4 regions of the Streptomyces sp. NPDC026092 genome follow, and region 1 is predicted to be linked to each of the others. Evidence: riboswitches for the same ligand, from Rfam matches in the RefSeq annotation. Region 1 holds a riboswitch; each other region holds the start of a gene.

Region 1 (3,748 bases):
GGGCAGCCCCCCGAGGTCCGCCTCGGCGCGGATCGTGGCAAAGGACTGGCGGTAGATCTCCGCGCCGTCCTTCTCGTAGTCGAACATCCTGGTGCTCTCGCTCATCTCGTGGTTGCTGAGGGGACGCGGGCCGCCGCGACGGCTTCGGGGAGGTCGGTACGGAGGGTGGGGCGCCCGGCCACGAGGTACGCGCCCTCGCCGGTGGCGACGACGTCGACCCACGCGGGGGCCTGCGGGTGACCGCAGCGCCGCTCGCACCCGGAGAAGTGGACGGGGAGCCCCCGGTGGCCGGGAACGTCGCCCGGGACGGCGTCCGCGCGCACGTCGGCGAGGGACTTGGCGCAGCCGGGAAGCCCGGTGCAGGCGCCGACGCCGGCCCAGGGGGAGCGGGGGTCGGTGATGAGCCCGTACGCGTCGAGCTCGCCCAGCCGGCGCGCGACGGCGCCTTGGTCGGCGAGGCCGGTGACGACGGCCCCGCGCCAGGGGGTGAGCCGCACCTCGCCCCCGCTCGCGGCGAGCGCCCGCAGCTGGGCGGCGGTCAGCCGGCCGAGGGGCGCGAGGACGTGCAGGGCGTGCGGGCCGAGGGGGCCGGGGGTGACGGGTTCGCACTGTGGAAGCTCGACCGAGGACGCTTGGACCTCGATCCCGGCCCCCGCGAGGGCGGCCGCCGGCTCCGGCTCGTGCCCCTCCGGCAGCTCCCGCACCCGCCAGGCCCCGTTCCCGGCGGTCCGGGCGGCGTCCAGGAAGGCGCCGGCTGCGGCGAGCGCGGCCCGGGGCGCGTCGGCGGCGGGGACGCGGACGACCTGGTCGCCGACCCGCACCCGTACCGAACCCTCTCCTGCGATCAACGTCACATCTCCGCCGAGCCCGGCCACATCGCCGCGCCCGTCGTCCAGGACGAAGAGGAACCGGCCGGACAGGGCCGCCGTCCAGGGCCGTGCGCACAGCAGCGCGTCCAGCTCGCGGGCCCACAACTGCACGTCACCGTGGCCGAGTCCGTCGAGCCCGGCCGCCGGCGAGGCCACGATGTTCCGGACCCGCTCATGGGTCGGGGAGGGCAGCAGCCCGGCCTCCGAGAGCCGCTCGGCCAGCTCGCCCCCGCACCCTTCACCGAGCCCGCGCAGCTCCACGTTCCCTCGGGAGGTGACACTGACCCGTCCGTCGCCGAGATCTTCCGTGACCGACGCGAGCACGCCGACCTGACGTACCGTCAAAACCCCTGCGGGCAGCCGGAGTCGAGCGAGTCGCCCGTCGTCGGCGGCGTGCAGCCGAAGCGCCCCGGGGCAGGCGTCACCACGGTCCCGTACGGGCGGTTCGCCCGGGTTGGGTGTTGTGGGTGGGGTGGGCGGCATGGCGGCGAGCATACCCACGTCGTCAGCGGCCCAGACCCGGCCCCGAAGAGGCACGATCTACTATGCAGATCGGCATGGGGTCCCAGGACCCCGGGGAGGAAGCCCGGTGAGAATCCGGCGCGGTCCCGCCACTGTGAGCCAGGTTCCGGAAGGAGCCGGGTGAGTCAGGAACTCCTGCCGTCCACACGACCACCCGGGGCGCGGACAACCCCGAGGAAGGCCTGCGCACGCATGCGAATTCTGTTGCTGTCGCACTCCGACACCGACCTGCTCAGCGCCCGCGCGGCCGGCGGTCCGGTCGCGTACCGGTTCGCCAACCCCTCCCGGCTCTCCCTGGACGACCTGCCCGGTCTCCTCGAAGGCGCCGACCTCGTGCTCGTCCGGCTCCTCGGCGGGCTGCGGGCCTGGGAGGACGGCCTCGACGCGCTGCGCGCCGCCGGGAAGCCGCTGGTCGTGCTCTCCGGCGAACAGGCCCCGGACGCCCAGCTCATGGAGGCCTCCACCGTTCCCGTCGGCGTCGCCACCGAGGCCCACGCCTACCTGGCGCACGGCGGACCGGCCAACCTGGAGCAGCTCGCCCGGTTCCTCTCCGACACCGTGCTGCTGACCGGCCACGGCTTCGAGGCCCCGGCCGCCGCGCCGACCTGGGGGCCGCTGGAGCGCACGGCCCGGACGACCGACGGCCCGACCGTCGCCGTGCTGTACTACCGCGCCCACCACATGAGCGGGAACACCGCCTTCGTCGACTCCCTCTGCGAGGCGATCGAGGACGCCGGCGCCCGCGCCCTGCCGCTGTACGTCGCCTCCCTGCGCGCGCCCGAGCCCGAGCTGATCGAGACGCTCAAGCGCGCGGACGCGATCGTCACCACGGTGCTCGCCGCCGGTGGCACCAAGCCCGCCGAGGCGCAGGCCGGCGGCGACGAGGACGCCTGGGACGCGGGCGCGCTCGCCGCCCTCGACGTACCGATCCTGCAGGCGCTCTGCCTGACCGGTTCGCGCGCGGCCTGGGAGGAGAACGACGAGGGCCTGTCGCCGCTGGACGCGGCCAGTCAGGTCGCCGTGCCCGAGTTCGACGGCCGCCTGATCACCGTCCCGTTCTCCTTCAAGGAGATCGACGAGGACGGGCTCCCGGCGTACGTCGCCGACACCGAGCGCGCCGCCCGCGTCGCCGGGATCGCCGTGCGCCATGCCCGGCTGCGGCACATCCCGAACGCCGAGAAGAAGCTCGCGCTCGTCCTCTCCGCGTACCCGACGAAGCACTCCCGGATCGGCAACGCGGTCGGCCTGGACACCCCCGCCTCCGCCGTCGCGCTGCTGCGGCGCCTGATCGCCGAGGGGTACGACTTCGGGGCCGAGGACGACATCCCGGGCCTGGTCTCCGGCGACGGCGACGAGCTGATCTACGCCCTGATCGAGGCCGGCGGCCACGACCAGGACTGGCTCACCGAGGAGCAGCTCGCCCGCAACCCCGTCCGTATCCCGGCCGCCGACTACAAGCGCTGGTACGCGACCCTGCCGCAGGAGCTGCGCGCGGGCGTCGAGGAGCACTGGGGCCCGGCGCCCGGCGAGATGTTCCTCGACCGGTCCCGTACCGCCGAAGGCGACCCAGAAGGCGACATCGTCCTCGCCGCGCTGCGGCGCGGGAACCTGCTGATCCTCATCCAGCCGCCGCGCGGCTTCGGCGAGAACCCGATCGCGATCTACCACGACCCCGATCTCCCGCCGTCCCACCACTACTTGGCCGCCTACCGCTGGATCGCGGCGCGCGCCGAGGACGGTGGCTTCGGGGCGGACGCGATGGTCCACCTCGGCAAGCACGGCAACCTGGAGTGGCTGCCGGGCAAGAACGCGGGCCTGTCGGCCGCGTGCGGTCCGGACGCGGCGCTCGGCGACATCCCCCTCGTCTACCCCTTCCTGGTCAACGACCCGGGCGAGGGCACGCAGGCCAAGCGGCGCGTGCACGCCACGCTCGTGGACCACCTGGTGCCGCCGATGGCCCGCGCCGACTCGTACGGCGACATCGCGCGCCTGGAGCAGCTGCTCGACGAGTACGCGCAGATCTCCTCGATGGACCCGTCGAAGCTGCCGGCGATCCGGGCGCAGATCTGGACGCTGATCCAGGCGGCGAAGCTCGACCACGACCTGGGGATGGAGGACCGCCCGGAGGACGACGGCTTCGACGACTTCCTGCTGCACGTCGACGGCTGGCTCTGCGAGGTCAAGGACGCGCAGATCAGGGACGGTCTGCACGTCCTCGGCGGGGCGCCGGTGGGCGAGGCGCGGGTCAACCTGGTCCTGTCGATCCTGCGCGCCCGGCAGATCTGGGGCGGTACGCAGGCCCTGCCGGGTCTCCGTGAGGCCCTCGGGCTGGACGAGTCGGCCGCGACCCGGACCAC
Region 2 (3,748 bases), on a different contig from region 1:
GGCTGTCGACACCCGCGTACTGCGCGGGCCGGCCCGCGAGGAACACATGCCCCGCGCCTGCGGCCCGCAGCTCGCGCGCGCGTTCCTCCGCCTGTTCCTCGTAGAGCGCGTCGCTGGAGCAGAGGCACGCCTCGCTCGCCCCGCTCTCCTCGAAGGTGCCCTCGGTGACGGCCTCGATACCGCCCGCCTGGAAGAGGTTGGCGGCGAACGTGGCGCGTGCCGTGTGCGCGGCGGCGGGGCCGAGCGTGGCGAGGTAGATCCGCGGCCGGGCGCCGGTCGCGGCGAGGTGCGCGTCGGAACGGGCGCGCAGCGCCTCGAAGGCGTCGTCGCGGCGGACCCGGGGGAGCCCGCCGGACGGCGGCTCGGGCGCGGGTTCGCGGACGACGGGGTTCTCGGCGAGGTTCGGGAACTCGCTGACGCCGGTGACGGGTTCGCGGCGCTTGGCGAGCTTCGCGCTGCGGGCCGACCAGGTCTCGGCGAGCCGGTCGCCGATCATTCCGGAGCGCAGCGCGGCGGCCTGGCCGCCGGCGCTCTCGATCGTTTGGAAGAACTCCCAGCCCGCGTGGGCGAGTTCGTCCGTGAGCCGCTCCACGTACCAGGAGCCGCCCGCAGGGTCGATGACCCGGGCGAGGTGCGACTCCTCGACGAGGATGGTCGAGGTGTTGCGGGCGATGCGGCGCGCGAACGCGTCCGGCAGCCCGAGCGCGTGGTCGAAGGGAAGCACGGTGACGGAGTCGGCGCCGCCCACGCCCGCGGCCAGCGTGGCCACGGTGGTGCGGAGCATGTTCACCCACGGGTCGCGCCGGGACATCATCACCGGGGAGGTCACCGCGTGCTGCCGCTGGGCGCCCGCGCCGCTCGCCCCGCTGACCTCGGCCACCCGGGCCCAGAGCCTGCGCGCGGCACGGAACTTGGCGATGGTGAGGAACTGGTCGGCGGTGGCCGCGTACCGGAACTCCAGCTGGCCGAGGGCCTGTTCGACGGAGAGTCCGGCCTCGTCAAGCTGCCGCAGGTAGGCGACGCCGGTCGCGAGGGCGCACCCCAGCTCCTGCGCGGCCGAGCCGCCGGCCTCGTGGTACGGCAGCGCGTCCACGGTCAGCGCCCGCAGGCCCGGGTACTCCTCGACGCAGCGCCTGGCGAGGCCGACGGCGGGGGAGAGGTCGTGGGGCCGGCCCGTGCGGGCCTCCAGGCCGAGGGGGTCGGCGCCCAGGTTGCCGCGCGCCGCCTCCGGGGCGACGCCCCGCTCCTCGTACAGTCCGAGCAGCTCGCGCGAGGTCGCCTCCACGTCCTGCCCGGCGTCGAGGACGACGGGCGCGAGGTCGAGGTAGACGCCGTCGAGGGTCCGGCCGAGGCTGCCGAGGGGGATGCCGCCCTCGCCGACGACCAGCCAGAGCGAGGTGACGCCGTTCTCCAGGTCGGCGAGGACCGTCCCGGCGTCCGCGGTGGTGTGCCGCTGGCGCACGTCCCAGCCGCCGACCGTGTTCCCCTCGGGGCGCCCGGACCGTACGAAGGGCGCGAAGCCGGGCAGGCCGGGCTCGGGGGCGGTGTCCTCGGCGGCATAGAGGGGACGGACGCGGAGCGCGTCCTCCAGGGCGGTGGACAGGGCGTCCTCGGCCGCCGGGCCCTCCACGTCCTTGCCCGACTTGCGCAGTACCCCGGCTACCAGGTGCTGCCACTGTTCACGGGACGCGTCGGGGAATTCGGCGGCGAGGGCGAGCCCGTCGTCGGGAAGGACTGTCATGCTCGGATGTTAGGACAGCTCGCTCAGATGACAGCAGTGCACACCGCTGTGACCTTGCCCTCTCCAAGCAGGTCTTGAAGCCGCGGGCGACTCCGCTCTACTAAGGGGTGTCGCAGGTTCACCCGGCCGGGGGTGGATTTACTAGGACGTCCAACTATATAGTCGCGGCGAAGGCCCGCGGTGCAGGGAAGCCGGTGTGATTCCGGCGCGGTCCCGCCACTGTGACCGGGGAGTACGCCGTCGAGCAGCACGCCACTGACGAGCGATGTCGGGAAGGCGGACGGCGCGCGCTGATCCGGGAGTCAGGATACCGGCCGCGGGATGTTCCGTGTTGTCCACGAGGATGGAGCTGACACGCATGGCACCGGTGCGCCCGCACACTCCCCGCGGATCCGGCCGACGGGCACCCGCCCGTCCAGGACCCCGTCGAGTGGGATCCCACCACCCCACGACCGTCAGGACCTGACGGCGCCTCGCCATTCGCGCTCTCGCGCCGTGCACCGCCACCACGCCGCCGCATCATCACGCCCACCGGCGTGCGCGGACGTGGCGGCCCCCGGCGCGCCATCCGGATCACCTGACGAGAGCAGGCACTCATGGTCCGCGCACAAGACGCCACCACCGTCCGCGAGTTGACCCACTTCATCGGCGGCAGGCACACCCCGGGAACCTCGGGCGCCTACGGCGACGTGTACGACCCCAACACCGGCCAGGTCCAGGCCCGCGTCCCCCTCGCGAACCGGGCCGAGACCGAGGCCGCCGTCGCCGACGCCGCCCGGGCGCAGCGCGACTGGGCCGCCTGGAACCCGCAGCGCCGCGCCCGCGTCCTCCTGCGCTTCCTCCAGCTGGTCGAGCAGGAGAAGGACGGCCTCGCCCGGCTGCTCTCCTCCGAGCACGGCAAAACCGTCGCCGACGCCCACGGAGACCTCCAACGCGGCCTGGAGGTCGTGGAGTTCGCCGCCGGCATCCCGCACCTCCTCAAGGGCGAGTTCACCGACAACGCGGGGACCGGCATCGACGTCCACTCGCTGCGCTCCCCGCTCGGCGTCGTCGCCGGCATCACCCCGTTCAACTTCCCCGCGATGATCCCGCTCTGGAAGGCCGCCCCCGCCCTGGCCTGCGGAAACGCCTTCATCCTCAAGCCCTCGGAGCGCGACCCCTCCGTACCGCTGCGGCTCGCGGAGCTCTTCCTTGAGGCGGGTCTTCCGGCGGGCGTCCTCAACGTCGTCAACGGCGGCAGGGAAGCCGTCGACACCCTCCTCGACGATCCCCGCGTCGCCGCCCTCGGCTTCGTCGGCTCCACCCCCGTCGCCGCGCACCTCTACGCCACCGCCGCCGCCCACGGCAAGCGCGCCCAGTGCTTCGGCGGTGCCAAGAACCACATGATCGTGATGCCGGACGCCGACCTCGACCAGGCCGTCGACGCCCTCATCGGCGCAGGCTACGGCTCGGCCGGCGAGCGGTGCATGGCCGTCTCGGTCGCCGTCCCCGTCGGCGAGGACACCGCCGACGCCCTCGTCGCCCGGCTGAAGGAGCGCATCGGCACGCTGAGGATCGGCCGGAGCGACGACCCGGACGCCGACTTCGGGCCGCTCGTCGGCCCCGACGCCGTCGACCGGGTCCGCAAGTACATCGGCATCGGCGTCGAGGAAGGCGCCGAACTCGTGGTCGACGGGCGCGACTTCGCCCTCCCCGGGCACGAGGGCGGCTTCTTCGCCGGGGCGTCCCTGTTCGACCGGGTCACCCCGGACATGCGCGTGTACCAGGAGGAGATCTTCGGCCCCGTGCTCTGCGTGGTCCGCGCCGCCGACTACGAGGAGGCCCTGCGGCTGCCCAGCGAGCACCTCTACGGCAACGGCGTGGCGATCTTCACGCGGGACGGCGACACCGCCCGCGACTTCACCCGGCGCGTCGACACCGGCATGGTCGGCGTCAACGTGCCCATCCCGGTGCCGGTGGCGTACCACACCTTCGGCGGCTGGAAGCGGTCCGGCTTCGGCGACCTGA
Region 3 (3,748 bases), on a different contig from region 1:
CGGCACCCCGGCCCGTACAAGCCGGGGCAGCAGGTCCGAGACGGGCGTCGTGAAGGCGAACAGCAGGACGCCCAGAGACGCCGACGAGGTCCGCAGCAGCAGCTCACCGGCGCGGACCGGACCGTCGTGCGCGAACACGACGAGCCCCCGCGCCCCGCCCACCTCGAACAGGAGCGGGATCGCCCCCGTCACGCAGAAGCCCAACGGGATGCGGAACGCGCGCCACAGCTGACGCCCCGGCACCCCCGCGGGGCCGAGGAGGACGGCGAGGGTGGCCGCCGCGACCAGGACGGCACCCGGCCACGGCGGCAGACAGACCGCGCACAGTGTCAGGCCGAAGCCGAGGACGGCTTTCTCGCACGGGTGACGGCGGCGCCAGCGACTGCTGTGCGCCGCCGCGTCGATCGGCAGCACCGGCGGCGGTTACGCGTCGCCGGACGCTGCCGAGCCGGACGCCGCCCCCGACCGCAGCGCCTTCGCCTCGGCGCGGGCCTCGCCCTGCTTACGGCCCCGGTGCACGCCGAAGTAGTACGCCAGCACACCGGCGCCGAGCGCGGCCTGAAGGGAGAACAGCGCCGACTCGATCTCGCCGGAGGGGGGCTCGTAGAGCGGGCTGAACCACGGCTCGTAGTCGGGAGCGATCTCCGTGATCGCCGCCTCCGCCTCGCCGTCCGCGCCCGCGAACGGCTCCTCCTTGTGGTCGCCGAGGCCCAGGACCAGCGGGAGCACCGCAAGGGCCGCGACGACGAGCAGGAGCAGGGAGTTGATCTTCGCGTTCCGGCTCATCAGGCGCTCGCCTCCGCGTTCTCGTTCTTCTTCCGGGACGGGAGCAGGACCCCGAGCCGGGTCAGGTCCGCCTTGCTGGACTGCGTGAGCAGCCGCATCACGAGGACCGTGAGCAGACCCTCGCTGACGGCGAGCGGCAGCTGCGTGACCGCGAAGATGGAACCGAACTTGGCGAGCGCCCCGACCACACCGCTGCCCGGGTCGGGGAAGGCCAGCGCGAGCTGGACGCTGGTCACGCAGTACGTCGACAGGTCCGCGACGAACGCGCCGAAGAACACGCTCACCATGAGCGGGACGTCGAACCGGCGCAGCAGCCAGTACGTACCGAATCCGGCCCATGGCCCGACGATCGCCATCGAGAACACGTTGGCGCCGAGCGTGGTGAGCCCGCCGTGCGCGAGCAGCAGCGCCTGGAACAACAGGGTGATCGTGCCCAGGACCGCCATCACCGGCGGACGGAACAGGATGGCGCCCAGGCCCGTGCCGGTCGGGTGCGAGCAACTGCCCGTGACCGACGGGATCTTGAGCGCGGACAGGACGAACGTGAACGCGCCGGACGCGCCGAGCAGCAGAGTGGACTCGGGGTTGGCCTTGACCTCACGGGTCAGCGCGCGGACGCCGTGGACGACGAAGGGAGCGGACGCGACGCCCCAGGCGGCCGCGTGCAACGGGGGTAGATACCCCTCGGCTATATGCATGGTTGGGAGACCCTCTCCAGCACCTCGTGGATGGACAACGCACCTTGGCCGGTCTCCTGGCTGACGGGTCATGCCGCCGCGGCTCCGCCTTCCCACACCGCCGCGGTCTCCCGCAGTGGTCCAGTGGCTTCCCCGGAGGGATGGAGCCGGACTTCCCGATCACAGTGGCGAGGGCCGCACCGGTACCGCACCGGTTTCCCGTACACCAAGGCGCTGTGACATTAGTGGGTTGACCAGGTACATCACAACACGGGTACGCCCCCGGACGGTGTGCGACGGATCTCGCGCGCGCCCCCTCACCCCCTCGTGCCCCTCGCTCACTCCTTCCGGTAGGTGTACGCCTCAGCCGCCGCGGCCGTCACCGCGTCCAGGTCTCCGCCCGCGCTCGCGGTGACGAGCGCGGCGACGGCACCTTCGACGAAGGGCGCGTCCACGAGACGTGCCCCCTCAGGCAGCTCGTCCCCTTCGGCGAGGAGCGCCTTGACGGTCAGGACGGCGCTGCCGAGGTCGACGAGGAGGGCCACGCCGGCACCCTCGTCGACCGCCCGCGCCGCCTCGACGATCCGCTCGGAGCTGGTGCCGAGCCCGCCGTCGGGGGTGCCTCCGGCGGCGGCGACCGGCGCGGTCGCCGCGCCGCCCGCGAGCCCCCGGGCCAGGGCGGCGACGGAGTCGGCCACGGCCGCGCTGTGCGAGACCAGCACGATGCCCACCTGACCGGTCATGCGGCGGCCACCTCCGCGAGCGCGGCGATCAGCAGCGCCGACGACGTTGCCCCGGGGTCCTGATGCCCGACCGACCGCTCACCCAGATAGCTCGCCCGGCCCTTGCGCGCCCGCAGGGGTACGGTCGCGAGGGCGCCGGCCTCGGCCGCGTCCCGGGCGGCGGCGAAGGAGGTGCCGAGCGCCTCGGCGGCGGGCACGAGCGCGTCCAGCATCGTTTTGTCGCCGACCTGGGCCCCGCCGAGTTGACCGACGGCGGCGACCCCGGTGGCCAGCGCCGCCGCAAGGTCCTGCCGCGTCACCGTGCCGGCCTCGCCGAGTGCCTTGCCGGTGCGGCGCAGGAGCGTCCCGTACAGCGGCCCGGACGCCCCGCCCACGGTGGAGATCAACTGCCGCCCGGCGAGGACGAGTACGGCCCCCGGCGTGGCGGGCGGCTCCTTGTCCAGCACCTCCGTGACGGCGGCGAAACCCCGCTTCAGATTGGCACCGTGGTCCGCGTCCCCGATCGCCGAGTCGAGCTCGGTGAGCCGATCGGCCTCCCGGTGGACGGCGGCAGCGGCGGCGCCCAGCCACCGCCGGAAGAATTCGGCATCGAACTGTTCGAGCGTGTCCATTTCCGCCCTCACCGACCCCACCGCAGGGCGGCCGTCTGCACGGGCGCGTCCCAGAGCCGCAGCAGCTCCTCGTCGGCCTCGCAGAGGGTCACGGAGCAGCCGGCCATGTCGAGCGAGGTCACGTAGTTCCCGACGAGCGTGCGGGCGATGGGCACCCCGCGCTCGGCAAGGACGCGCTGCACCTCGGCGTTGAACCCGTACAGTTCGAGCAGCGGCGTGGCCCCCATCCCGTTCACCAGGGCGAGGACGGGACCGGACGGCCGCAGGTCCTCCAGTACGGCGTCGACGGCGAAGTCGGCGATCTCGCGCGAGGTCATCATCGCGCGCCGCTCCCGCCCGGGCTCGCCATGAATCCCGATGCCCAACTCCAGCTCCCCCTCAGGCAGTTCAAAGGTGGGACTGCCCTTCGCGGGAGTAGTGCAGGCACTCAAGGCCACGCCGAAACTCCGCGACCGCTCGTTCACCCGCCGCGCGATCGCCTCGACCCGCTCCAGAGGCGCCCCCTCCTCGGTGGCGGCCCCGGCGATCTTCTCCACGAAGAGCGTCGCCCCGGTGCCGCGCCGCCCGGCGGTGTACAGACTGTCGGTCACGGCCACGTCGTCGTCGACGAGCACCTTCGCGATCTGGATGCCCTCGTCCTCGGCGAGCTCGGCGGCCATGTCGAAGTTGAGGACGTCGCCGGTGTAGTTCTTGACGACGAACAACACCCCGGCTCCACTGTCGACCGCGGCGGCGGCCCGCACCATCTGATCGGGCACGGGCGAGGTGAACACCTCCCCAGGACACGCGGCCGCCAACATCCCGGGCCCCACAAACCCCCCATGCAACGGCTCATGCCCGGACCCACCCCCGGAAACCAGCCCCACCTTCCCGTCGACGGGCGCGTCCCGCCGCAGCACGACCCGGTTCTCCACATCGACACGGAGCTCAG
Region 4 (3,748 bases), on a different contig from region 1:
GGCGGGACGGGCCGGGGCACCCGCACGTGCCCCGGCCCGCTCGCGCGGGACCTTGGTCAGGAAGCCGGCAGCTCGCCCCGTACCGTGCGCGCCGCCGCGACCAGGTTCTCCAGCGAGGCGCGGGTCTCCGGCCAGCCCCGGGTCTTCAGACCGCAGTCGGGGTTGACCCAGAGCCGCTCGGCGGGAATCGCCTTCAGCCCCGTACGGAGCAGGTCTGCGGCCTCCTCGGCGCTCGGGACGCGCGGGGAGTGGATGTCGTACACACCGGGACCTGCCTCCCGCGGGTAGCCGTGCGCGGCCAGCTCGCGGGCGACCTGCATGTGCGAACGGGCGGCCTCCAGGCTGATCACGTCCGCGTCCAGGTCGTCGATGGCCTGCACGATGTCACCGAACTCGGCGTAGCACATGTGCGTGTGGATCTGGGTGTCCGGCCGTACCCCGCTGGTGGAGAGCCGGAACGCCTCCGTCGCCCAGTCCAGGTACGCGGCCCGGTCGGCGGCACGCAACGGCAGGGTCTCCCGCAGCGCCGGCTCGTCCACCTGCACGACCGAAGTGCCCGCCGCCTCCAGGTCGTTCACCTCGTCGCGCAGGGCGAGCGCGACCTGCCGGGCGGTCTCGCCGAGCGGCTGGTCGTCCCGGACGAAGGACCAGGCGAGCATCGTGACCGGTCCCGTCAGCATGCCCTTCACCGGGCGGTGGGTGAGGGACTGCGCGTACGTCGTCCAGCGCACCGTCATCGGCGCGGGGCGCGAGATGTCGCCGGCCAGGATCGGCGGCCGGACGTACCGGGTGCCGTACGACTGGACCCACCCGTGCTGCGTGGCGAGGTACCCGGTCAGCTGCTCGGCGAAGTACTGGACCATGTCGTTGCGTTCGGGCTCGCCGTGCACCAGGACGTCCAGACCGGCCTTCTCCTGGAATGCGATCACCTCCTGGACCTCCGCCTTGACGCGTTCCTCGTACCCGGCCGTGTCGATCCGGCCCGCGCGCAGGTCGGCGCGGGCGGTGCGCAGTTCGTCCGTCTGCGGGAAGGATCCGATGGTGGTCGTCGGCAGCAGCGGAAGCCCGAGGTGGGCGTGCTGGGCGGCGGCCCGCTCGGCGTACGGCTGGGAGCGGCGGGTGTCGGCGGCGGAGACCGCGCCGGTACGGGCGCGCACGGCCGGGTCGCGGGTGAGCGGGGACTCCGCGCGTGAGGCCAGGTCGGCCCGGTTGGCGGCCAGTTCGGCGGCGATCGCGGGGGTGCCGTGGGACAGGCCCTTGGCGAGCGTGACCACCTCGGCGGTCTTCTGCCGGGCGAAGGCGAGCCAGCGCAGGATCTGCGGGTCGATGTCCCGCTCGGCGGCGGCGTCGAGGGGGACGTGCAGCAGGGAGCAGGAGGCCGCCACGTCGACCCGGTCGGCGAGCCCGAGCAGGGTGCCGAGGGTCGTCAGGGACTTCGCCAGATCGTTGACCCAGATGTTCCGGCCGTCGACCACGCCGGCGACCAGGCGCTTGCCCGGCAGCCCGCCCACGGCCGCGAGGGCCTCCAGGTTGGCGGCGGCGGAGCCGGTGAAGTCGAGCGCGAGCCCCTCGACGGGGGCTTTGGCGAGCACGGGCAGGGCCTCGCCGAGCCGGTCGAAGTACGAGGCGACCAGCAGCTTCGGCCGGTCCGTACGGCCACCGAGTTCGCGGTGGGCACGGGCGGCGGCGTTCAGCTCGGCCGGGGTGCGGTCCTGGACCAGGGCGGGCTCGTCGAGCTGCACCCACTCGGCGCCCGCGGCCCGCAGGTCGGCGAGGACCTCGGCGTACACCGGCAGCAGCCGGTCGAGGAGCGTCAGCGGGTCGAAGTCGGCGGCCACCCCGGGCGCGGGCTTGGCGAGCAGCAGATACGTCACGGGGCCGACGAGGACCGGACGGGCCGTCAGGCCGAGGGAGAGGGCCTCCGTCAGCTCGGCGACCTGCTTGGTCGAGTCGGCCGTGAAGACCGTGTCCGGCCCCAATTCGGGTACCAGATAGTGGTAGTTGGTGTCGAACCACTTGGTCATCTCCAGCGGCGCGACGTCCTGCGTACCGCGCGCCATGGCGAAGTAGCCGTCGAGCCGATCGGCGGAGACTGCGTCGCGGTGCCGCGCGGGGATCGCGCCGACCATGACGGTGGTGTCCAGGACGTGGTCGTAGAGGGAGAAGTCGCCGGTCGGCACCTCGTGGACGCCCGCCTCGGCGAGCCGGCTCCATTGGGTGCGGCGCAGTTCGGCGGCGGTGGACCGGAGGGCGTCGGCGGTGACGCGGCCCTTCCAGTACCCCTCGATCGCCTTCTTCAGTTCCCGGTGCTGCCCCTGACGGGGGTAGCCGTACACGGTGGCCCGTGCTGCCGCGGCTGCGGGCTTGGTGGTCACGGAGATCTCCTTCGCGAGATGAATCCCTGAGATCCCGGCGACGGGACGAGAGCGCGAAGGGGAGACCGACCGGACGGCCGACCTCGCGCCGTACGCGCGTGTCTCCGTCTCGTGTGGTCGCCGACCCACCCTCGAGGTCACCGGAATGTCCGCGCACGCATGGTCCGTACGCGGGCAGTTGGCAGGTCTTCGGACTCGCGGGCACATCCTCCACGGGGGAGGACACCTACTGGCCGTCGCTTCCCAGACCCGTACGGGTCCAGTGCGTATGACGGCGGTCGTTCCCGCTCACCGCTGCGGGGCAGTCCCGGATTCCCACCGGGTTCCCTCTTACGACGCATCCCATCCGGCTGACGGGGCGAACCAGCTGCACCGGCCACCCTAAGGGGCTGGCCGGCGCCGTGTCGGGAGATGCCCACCATGCGGATGGTGAGGTGAGACACGCCCGTCGGTCCGCCCCGCCGGTCCGCCCGGTCCGTCGCCCGGTCGGTCCGCCCGTGGTCCGGGCTCAGCCCCGGCCCGCGTACGGGTGGAACCCCCGGCCCGTCTTGCGGCCGAGCAGCCCCGCCTCCACCATCCGCTGGAGCAGCGGGGGCGGCGCGTAGAGAGGCTCCTTGAACTCCTCGTACAGCGACTCCGCGATCGAGGCGACGGTGTCGAGACCGATGAGGTCGGCCAGCTTCAGCGGGCCCATCGGGTGGGCGCAGCCCAGCTCCATGCCGGCGTCGATGTCGGCGGCGGTGGCGAAGCCGGACTCGGCCATGCGGATCGCGGCGAGGAGGTACGGCACGAGCAGCGCGTTGACGACGAACCCGGCCCGGTCCTGCGAGCGGACGACCGTCTTGCCGAGGACGTCCGTCGCGAAGCGCTCCACGCGGGCGACCGTGTCCGGCGCGGTGTGCAGCGAGCTCACGACCTCCACCAGCGGCAGCACCGGCACGGGGTTGAAGAAGTGAAGGCCCACGACCCGGTCGGCGCGGCTCGTCGCCATGCCGAGGCGCATCACGGGCAGCGAGGAGGTGTTGGTCGCCAGGACCGCCGACGGATCCTCGACGATTTTGTCGAGACGGATGAACACCTCGGTCTTCGCGTCCGCGTTCTCGACGACGGCCTCGACCACGAGCTGGCGGTCGGCCAGCTCCTCGAGATCGCCCGTGAAGACGAGCCGGTCGAGGGCGCCTTGCGCCGCGGCCGGCTCCAGCTTGCCCCGGCGTACGGCGCGGTCCAGGGAGGCGGTCACCCGCTCCCGCGCGGCCCGTGCGGCCACGGCGTCCGTCTCGCAGACGATCGTGTGCCGTCCGGCCCGCGCGCAGACCTCCGCGATACCCGCCCCCATCTGGCCGCCGCCGACCACCCCGACGCGGGTGATCTCC

Evidence for each region. Region 1 has a riboswitch for cobalamin ahead of cobN (cobaltochelatase subunit CobN). Riboswitches for the same ligand answer to the same signal wherever they lie in the genome.
Region 2: it holds a riboswitch for cobalamin, as region 1 does, so the genes downstream of both, AB0F56_RS01410 (CoA-acylating methylmalonate-semialdehyde dehydrogenase) here and cobN (cobaltochelatase subunit CobN) in region 1, are expected to answer to the same signal.
Region 3: it holds a riboswitch for cobalamin, as region 1 does, so the genes downstream of both, AB0F56_RS13840 (energy-coupling factor ABC transporter permease) here and cobN (cobaltochelatase subunit CobN) in region 1, are expected to answer to the same signal.
Region 4: it holds a riboswitch for cobalamin, as region 1 does, so the genes downstream of both, metE (5-methyltetrahydropteroyltriglutamate--homocysteine S-methyltransferase) here and cobN (cobaltochelatase subunit CobN) in region 1, are expected to answer to the same signal.

What each region holds. Positions count from the first base shown of each region.
Region 1 covers NZ_JBEZYN010000004.1:277,557-281,304, forward strand. Annotated here, with positions in the region: gene AB0F56_RS08560 (precorrin-8X methylmutase) at 1-87, opposite strand, end outside; gene AB0F56_RS08565 (cobalamin biosynthesis protein CobG) at 102-1,352, opposite strand; cobalamin riboswitch at 1,408-1,547, shown strand; gene cobN (cobaltochelatase subunit CobN) at 1,584-3,748, shown strand, end outside.
Region 2 covers NZ_JBEZYN010000001.1:304,762-308,509, forward strand. Annotated here, with positions in the region: gene AB0F56_RS01405 (methylmalonyl-CoA mutase family protein) at 1-1,741, opposite strand, end outside; cobalamin riboswitch at 1,890-2,075, shown strand; gene AB0F56_RS01410 (CoA-acylating methylmalonate-semialdehyde dehydrogenase) at 2,338-3,748, shown strand, end outside.
Region 3 covers NZ_JBEZYN010000007.1:117,240-120,987, reverse strand. Annotated here, with positions in the region: gene cbiQ (cobalt ECF transporter T component CbiQ) at 1-414, opposite strand, end outside; gene AB0F56_RS13845 (energy-coupling factor ABC transporter substrate-binding protein) at 424-786, opposite strand; gene AB0F56_RS13840 (energy-coupling factor ABC transporter permease) at 786-1,484, opposite strand; cobalamin riboswitch at 1,513-1,737, opposite strand; gene AB0F56_RS13835 (PTS fructose transporter subunit IIA) at 1,802-2,206, opposite strand; gene dhaL (dihydroxyacetone kinase subunit DhaL) at 2,203-2,817, opposite strand; gene dhaK (dihydroxyacetone kinase subunit DhaK) at 2,826-3,748, opposite strand, start outside.
Region 4 covers NZ_JBEZYN010000001.1:312,571-316,318, forward strand. Annotated here, with positions in the region: gene metE (5-methyltetrahydropteroyltriglutamate--homocysteine S-methyltransferase) at 57-2,375, opposite strand; cobalamin riboswitch at 2,538-2,758, opposite strand; gene AB0F56_RS01440 (3-hydroxybutyryl-CoA dehydrogenase) at 2,884-3,748, opposite strand, start outside.